2 linked regions of the Methylobacillus flagellatus KT genome follow. The protein of the gene in region 1 interacts with the protein of each later gene in a pairwise test. Links are inferred from orthologs where the notes say so. Each region holds a gene or a part of one and is shown in the gene's direction. Other genes may lie near its edges. The genes, in order: uvrA and uvrB.

What was found.
Region 2: the proteins of uvrA (region 1) and uvrB interact in binary tests that used the Escherichia coli proteins (3 or more experiments, as listed by UniProt). The link is inferred for Methylobacillus flagellatus KT from one-to-one orthologs.

The regions. Positions count from the first base shown.
Region 1 is NC_007947.1:2,597,881-2,601,618, forward strand. The notes cover bases 136-3,552. They hold uvrA (excinuclease ABC subunit UvrA), read left to right. Parts: upstream 136-532; coding sequence 533-3,352; downstream 3,353-3,552. Other genes in these bases: MFLA_RS12380 (MFS transporter), read right to left, coding at 136-440; MFLA_RS12390 (lamin tail domain-containing protein), read right to left, coding at 3,426-3,552. Also shown: more of MFLA_RS12380, read right to left, coding at 1-135; more of MFLA_RS12390, read right to left, coding at 3,553-3,738. UniProt on the Escherichia coli protein: The UvrABC repair system catalyzes the recognition and processing of DNA lesions. UvrA is an ATPase and a DNA-binding protein. A damage recognition complex composed of 2 UvrA and 2 UvrB subunits scans DNA for abnormalities.
Region 2 is NC_007947.1:1,398,831-1,402,073, forward strand. What follows is about bases 242-3,163. They hold uvrB (excinuclease ABC subunit UvrB), read left to right. Parts: upstream 242-643; coding sequence 644-2,683; downstream 2,684-3,163. Other genes in these bases: MFLA_RS06745 (pyridoxal phosphate-dependent aminotransferase), read right to left, coding at 242-331; MFLA_RS06755 (Rne/Rng family ribonuclease), read right to left, coding at 2,805-3,163. In the rest of the region: more of MFLA_RS06745, read right to left, coding at 1-241; more of MFLA_RS06755, read right to left, coding at 3,164-3,243. UniProt on the Escherichia coli protein: The UvrABC repair system catalyzes the recognition and processing of DNA lesions. A damage recognition complex composed of 2 UvrA and 2 UvrB subunits scans DNA for abnormalities.

The DNA.
Region 1 (3,738 bases):
CCGATGCTGCCGCCGATCATCGCCATTGCCTTGGTACGGTGCTCTTCGCGCGTCAGATCGGCCACTAGTGCCGTCACCGCGGCGGATACGGCGCCCGCGCCCTGGATGGCACGACCGATGATGATGGTATGGATGTCGTCCGCCATACCGGCAACGAAGCTGCCGATCGCAAAGATCAGCAGGCCGATGTAGATCATGGTCTTGCGGCCAAAGCGGTCTGAAGCCATGCCGAACGGCAGCTGGAACAAGGCCTGCGTCAAGCCGTAAGCGCCTAGCGCCAGGCCGATGTAGAAATGGTCATCCCCCGACGGCAAGGTTTCAGCGTAGATCGCAAAGATCGGCAGGATCAGGAACATGCCCAGCATGCGTAAGCCATAGATCGAGGCCAGGCTCAGGGTGGAGCGTAGTTCAACCGGGGACATGCGTTCAGGCTGTGACATTAAAATTCATTGAATTCAACACGCGAAGTTGCGTATATTAACAGGTTGCCCCACCAGGCGTTAACCAAACTCAAGGCAACAGCTTCTACCCCATGGATTACATACGTATACGCGGTGCCCGCACGCACAACCTGAAAAATGTTTCACTGGACTTGCCCCGCAACAAGCTGATCGTCATTACCGGCTTGTCGGGTTCAGGTAAGTCCTCGCTGGCGTTCGACACTTTATATGCCGAGGGACAGCGCCGCTATGTAGAATCCCTGTCCGCTTATGCGCGCCAGTTCCTGGCGCGCATGGACAAGCCGGATGTCGACCTGATCGAAGGACTGTCTCCCGCGATTTCCATCGAACAAAAATCCACCTCGCACAACCCACGCTCCACTGTAGGCACCGTCACCGAAATCCATGACTACCTGCGCCTGCTCTATGCGCGCGCAGGCGACCCGGAATGCCCGGACCACGGCATCAAGCTCGAAGCGCAAACCGTCTCCCAAATGGTGGACAGTGTCCTGCTGCTGCCAGAGGACACCAAGCTGATGATCCTCGCGCCGGTAGTCAGCAACCGCAAGGGAGAACAACTGGACCTGTTCGAGGAACTCAAGGCACAAGGCTTCGTACGCGTGCGCGTGGACGGCAATATCCACGAGCTCGACAGCGTACCCAAGCTGGCCAAGACCGTGAAGCACAACGTCGACGTCGTCGTGGACCGCCTCAAGGTACGCGCAGACGTCAAGCAGCGCATTGCCGAATCCTTCGAGACCGCGCTGCGCCTGGCCGACGGCAAGGCTGTGGCGCTGGAGATGGATAGCGGCAAGGAGCACCTGTTTTCCGCCAAGTTCTCATGCCCTGTGTGCGACTACTCACTTGCAGAGCTTGAGCCGCGCCTGTTCTCATTCAACAACCCGATGGGTGCTTGTCCCAAGTGCGATGGCCTGGGCCAGATCAGCTTCTTCGATCCCAAACGCGTCGTGGCTTTCCCGCATCTCTCACTGGCCAGTGGCGCCATCAAGGGCTGGGACAAGCGCAACCAGTTCTATTTTCAGATGCTGCAAAGCCTGGCCAAGCATTACGGATTCGACCTGGAGACGGCTTTCGAAACCTTGCCCGATGACGTACAGCAAGTGCTGCTTTACGGCAGCGGTAAGGAAGCCATCACTTTTCAGTACCTCAACGAACGCGGCAAACTATACGAAAAATCCCACACCTTCGAGGGCATCCTCAACAACCTGCAACGCCGCTACCATGAAACCGACTCCATCACGGTACGCGAGGAACTGTCCAAGTATCTCAACTCGCAAGCCTGCCCGGAGTGCGGGGGCACGCGCCTGCGCCGCGAGGCACGCCACGTCAAGGTGGGGGGCAAGAACATTCACGAAGTGTGCGAGGCCCCGCTGCGCCTGGCCTTGCATTTCTTCGAGCACATCGAATTGACCGGGCAAAAACATGCGATTGCGGACAAGATCGTGCAGGAGATCAGCAGCCGCCTGAAATTCCTCACCAATGTCGGGCTGGAATATTTATCGCTATCCCGCTCCGCCGAAACCCTTTCGGGCGGTGAGGCACAACGCATCCGCCTGGCCTCGCAGATCGGCTCCGGCCTTACCGGCGTCATGTATGTACTGGACGAACCATCCATCGGCCTGCACCAGCGCGACAACGACCGCCTGTTGCAAACCCTGGTGCGCCTGCGCGACATCGGCAACAGCGTCATCGTCGTCGAGCACGACCAGGATGCCATCATGGAAGCCGACTACGTCGTCGACATCGGCCCCGGGGCAGGCGAACACGGCGGTCACATCGTGGCGGCAGGCACACCGGCAGAAATCCAGCGCAATCCCCAATCGCTCACAGGACAGTACCTCAGCGGCGCCAAGGAAATCGCCGTCCCCAGGCAGCGTCACGCCCCTGACCCAAAACGCTGGCTCAAGCTGACGAGGGCCAGTGGCAATAATCTCAGGAACGTGGATTTGGCTTTGCCTGTCGGTCTGCTCACCTGCGTCACTGGCGTGTCTGGCTCTGGCAAGTCCACGCTGATCAACGATACCCTTTACCGCGTGGTAGCACGCCACCTTTACGGCAGCTCGACCGAGCCTGCGCCTTTCGAGGAAATTTCTGGCCTGGAGTTCTTCGATAAGGTCGTGGATGTCGACCAAAGCCCGATCGGCCGCACACCGCGCTCCAACCCGGCCACCTACACCGGCGTCTTCACACCCATACGCGACCTGTTTGCCGGCGTGCCGGAAAGCCGCGCCCGCGGCTATGGCCCTGGCCGCTATTCCTTCAACGTCAAGGGCGGCCGTTGCGAAGCCTGCCAGGGCGATGGGGTGATCCGCGTCGAGATGCACTTCCTGCCCGATGTCTATGTGCCTTGCGACGTCTGCAAAGGTCACCGTTACAACCGTGAAACCCTGGAAATCCAGTACAAGGGCAAGAATATCCACCAAATCCTGGAAATGACCGTGGAGCAGGCGCGTGAATTCTTTGACGCCGTGCCTGTGGTCGCACGCAAACTGCAGACACTGCTGGATGTCGGTCTAGGCTACATCACGCTGGGCCAGTCCGCGACTACACTGTCGGGCGGCGAGGCGCAGCGTGTTAAGCTGGCATTGGAGCTGTCCAAGCGCGATACCGGCAGAACGCTCTATATCCTCGATGAACCCACCACCGGCCTGCATTTTGCCGATATCCAGCTGCTGCTCGACGTATTGCACCGCCTGCGCGACCACGGCAACACCGTCGTCATCATCGAGCACAACCTGGACGTCATCAAGACCGCGGACTGGATCATCGACATGGGTCCGGAAGGCGGTGATGGCGGCGGCACCATGATTGCGTGTGGCACACCGGAAGAAGTCGCGGATACCAAGGCCAGCTATACCGGGAAATACCTCAAGCCGATGCTCAAACGCTGAGATAACTCTCCTCAATAAAAAATGGCTCTCCTGATGGAGAGCCGTTTTCATGAGATACAAATAGCTTTATCGCTTATGCTGCCTTGCGGCGGCGTGCTGCAAACCCGACAAGACCCAGGCCTGCCAGCATCAATGCATACGTTTCAGGCTCAGGAATAGCCGCGATGGTCAGGTTGGTCTGGCCAGGGCTACCGATATCGCCCACGCTTGAGCGCCAGGAACCTTCGGAATCACCCACTTGGGAGGATACCCAACCGTAGACGTCGTTGGCACCCAGTGCATCTACGCTACCAGGGACACCGCTGTTGTAACGGGCACGAATGCTGCCAGGAAAGTCCTGGTCGCCATAAGTCAGGCGGTCCACCAGGTTCAGCTCGTGATCGAAA
Region 2 (3,243 bases), 1.2 Mb from region 1 along the record:
GTACGGCGAGCGCGAGGTTAAAGATACATTGCTTGCCGCCCACGCCGACGATGACTTCCTTCTCCGTGTAATCGAAGCCGTTCTCCTTCTTGAACTTGGCCACGATGGCTTTCTTCAGGCCAGGAATACCAGCGACGGGGGTGTATTTAGTGAATCCTTGGTCAATCGCTTGCTTAGCTGCGTCCTTAATGTGTTGTGGCGTATCGAAATCCGGTTCGCCTGCGCCCAGGCCGATGATGTCGCGGCCCTCCGCCTTAAGTTTTGCGGCTCGAGCAGTAACAGCCAGGGTGGGTGATTCTTTGATGGATTGAACGCGCTGCGAGAGTTCCAAGATCTGAAATCCTATAGAGAAATAATGAAGACGATGGCAGAACGTTAATTTTACTCATATTATCCGCAATGCGGAATACGGAACCTAACGATATTTTGACGGGATGCACGCTAATTTGTTATATGGCGAGCATGGGGTCGCGATCATGGAGTGCCATCGATGTGGCATCACCCGTTCGCTTGAATGCTCTGGTCCTGCTCTTTGGGGTGTGATGGCACCAGGCTTCAGGCTGGTTTACAAGAATCTGTGGCAACAGGCGCGCAGAATCCGTTGGCCTGTTAGAATCTCAGTTCATTCTCATTGGTGATTGATGTGATTGTCACTTTTCCCAACAGCAAATACAAGCTTTTCCAGCCTTTCCCTCCAGCAGGCGACCAGCCGGCGGCAATCGAAGCGTTGACGGCTGGGGTGAACGAAGGACTGAAGTTCCAGACATTGCTCGGTGTGACGGGCTCCGGCAAGACGTATACCATGGCGAATGTCATTGCCCGCACGGGTCGTCCTGCGATTGTGATGGCGCCGAACAAGACATTGGCCGCTCAGCTGTATTCGGAATTCAAGGAATTCTTTCCGCAGAATGCCGTGGAGTACTTCGTCTCATACTATGACTATTACCAGCCGGAAGCCTATGTGCCTTCGCGTGACTTGTTCATCGAGAAGGACTCCAGCATCAACGACCATATCGAGCAGATGCGGCTGTCTGCCACCAAGGCTTTGCTAGAGCGGGAAGACAGTATTATTGTTGCCACGGTATCAGCGATTTACGGTATTGGTGATCCTGGTGAATATCATGGCATGGTGCTGCATATCCATCTGGGCATGAAAATCAGTCAGCGCGATATCGTCAACAAGTTGATCGCCATGCAGTATGAGCGCAACGACTTTGATTTTTCCCGTGGTACATTCCGTGTCCGCGGCGATGTGCTCGATGTGTTTCCTTCGGAAAACAGTGAAACCGCAGTGCGCATCAGCCTGTTCGACGACGAGATTGAGAACATTACCTTGTTCGATCCATTGACCGGGCAGATTTTCAACAAGATCCACAATTTCCGCATCTTTCCGTCGAGCCATTATGTGACGGCACGCGAGGCCACGATCCGCGCGATGGAAACCATCAAGCAGGAGTTGCGGGAGAGGGTGGATTTCTACATCAAGACCGGTAAGCTGGTAGAGGCGCAACGCATTGAACAGCGTACGCGCTTCGACTTGGAGATGCTCAACGAAATCGGCTTCTGCAAGGGGATCGAGAACTACAGCCGGCACTTGACAGGCAGGCAGCCCGGCGATGCACCGCCGACATTGATCGACTACCTGCCCAAGAATGCGCTCATGATCATCGATGAGAGCCATGTCACTGTGCCGCAGATTGGTGGGATGTACAAAGGTGACCGTGCGCGCAAGGAAAACCTGGTCGATTATGGCTTTCGCCTGCCGTCGGCCATGGATAATCGGCCGCTCAAGTTCGAAGAGTTCGAGCGCATCATTCCGCAATGCATTTTCGTGAGTGCGACACCGGCAGAGTATGAAGCCACGCACCAGCAGCGCATCGTTGAACAGGTGGTGCGGCCTACAGGACTGATCGATCCAGAAATCATCGTCAAGCCTGCGGATACACAAGTGGATGATTTGCTGTCTGAAATCAAGCTCAGGGTCGAAGCAGGCGAGCGCGTATTGGCCACGACGCTTACTAAACGTATGGCGGAAGATCTCACGGACTACCTGTCAGAACATGGCGTGCGGGTAAGATACCTGCACTCCGACATCGATACAGTAGAGCGCGTGGAAATCATCCGCGACCTGCGCCTGGGCGAGTTTGACGTGCTGGTGGGCATCAACCTGTTGCGCGAAGGTCTGGATATTCCCGAAGTATCGCTGGTGGCAGTGCTTGATGCTGACAAAGAGGGCTTTCTGCGCTCAGAGCGGTCATTGATCCAGACTGCCGGGCGCGCGGCCCGCAACCTCAATGGCAAGGTCATCTTTTATGCCAACAAGGTGACGCGATCCATGAAGCTGGCAATGGACGAAACCCAGCGCCGTCGTGCCAAGCAGATGGCTTTCAACGCCGAGCACGGCATTACGCCTAAAGGCGTCAACAAGCGTATCAAAGACATCATTGAAGGTGTCTACAGTAAAGAAGACCATCAGCGGGACCGCAAGGTGGCCGAAGAGCGGGCCAGTTATGCCCAGATGACCGAAAAGCAGTTGGTCAAGGAAATGAAGCGTCTGGAGAAAGCCATGCACGAGAGCGCAAAAAATCTGGAGTTTGAAAAGGCTGCCGAGTATCGCGATCAGCTGAGAAAGCTCAAGAATAATTTCTATGGTGCGGAAGTGACGGATGAGTTGGCGGATTGAACCGTGCGGCAAACCCCTACGTATGTTGAAGGCATAAGCTGGGGTTCCTCGGAATAAAGTGTATGTTCCTCAAAAGAAAAAGCCCTGATAAGTCAGGGCTTTTTTTTAATGCTGCTTGAGCTTATTTCTGAGTTTCCACCATCACCAGCTCTTCGCTGACTGCGGCTTCCTTGGCCGCTTTTTGTTGCCAGGCTGCAGGTTTGCGAGGGGCGCGAGGCGCAGGCGCTTCCTCAACAGCGATGACTGCTTGAATGGCTTCGGCCTTGGTTTCTACCAGTTGCAAGCCAGAATCCATCAAGTCGGCCGGCTTCTCTGCTTCAACCTTGCGGCGGCGAGGTGCACGGGGCTTCTTTTCAGGCTTCGCAGCTTCAGTAGGCGCTTCATCCGCCAACGCCTCAAGAGGTTTTTCCTGCTTGGTATCAGCAGGACTCTCGGCTAAAGGCTCGCTCAAGTGAGCTGATTTTTCTTCCTTGGTCCGAGTTTCCTTAACTGCCGTTGCATCAATGGCAGGCAGGCTTTCTTCAGTCACGACCACATCTTTCCTGATGGCGGGCGCAGGC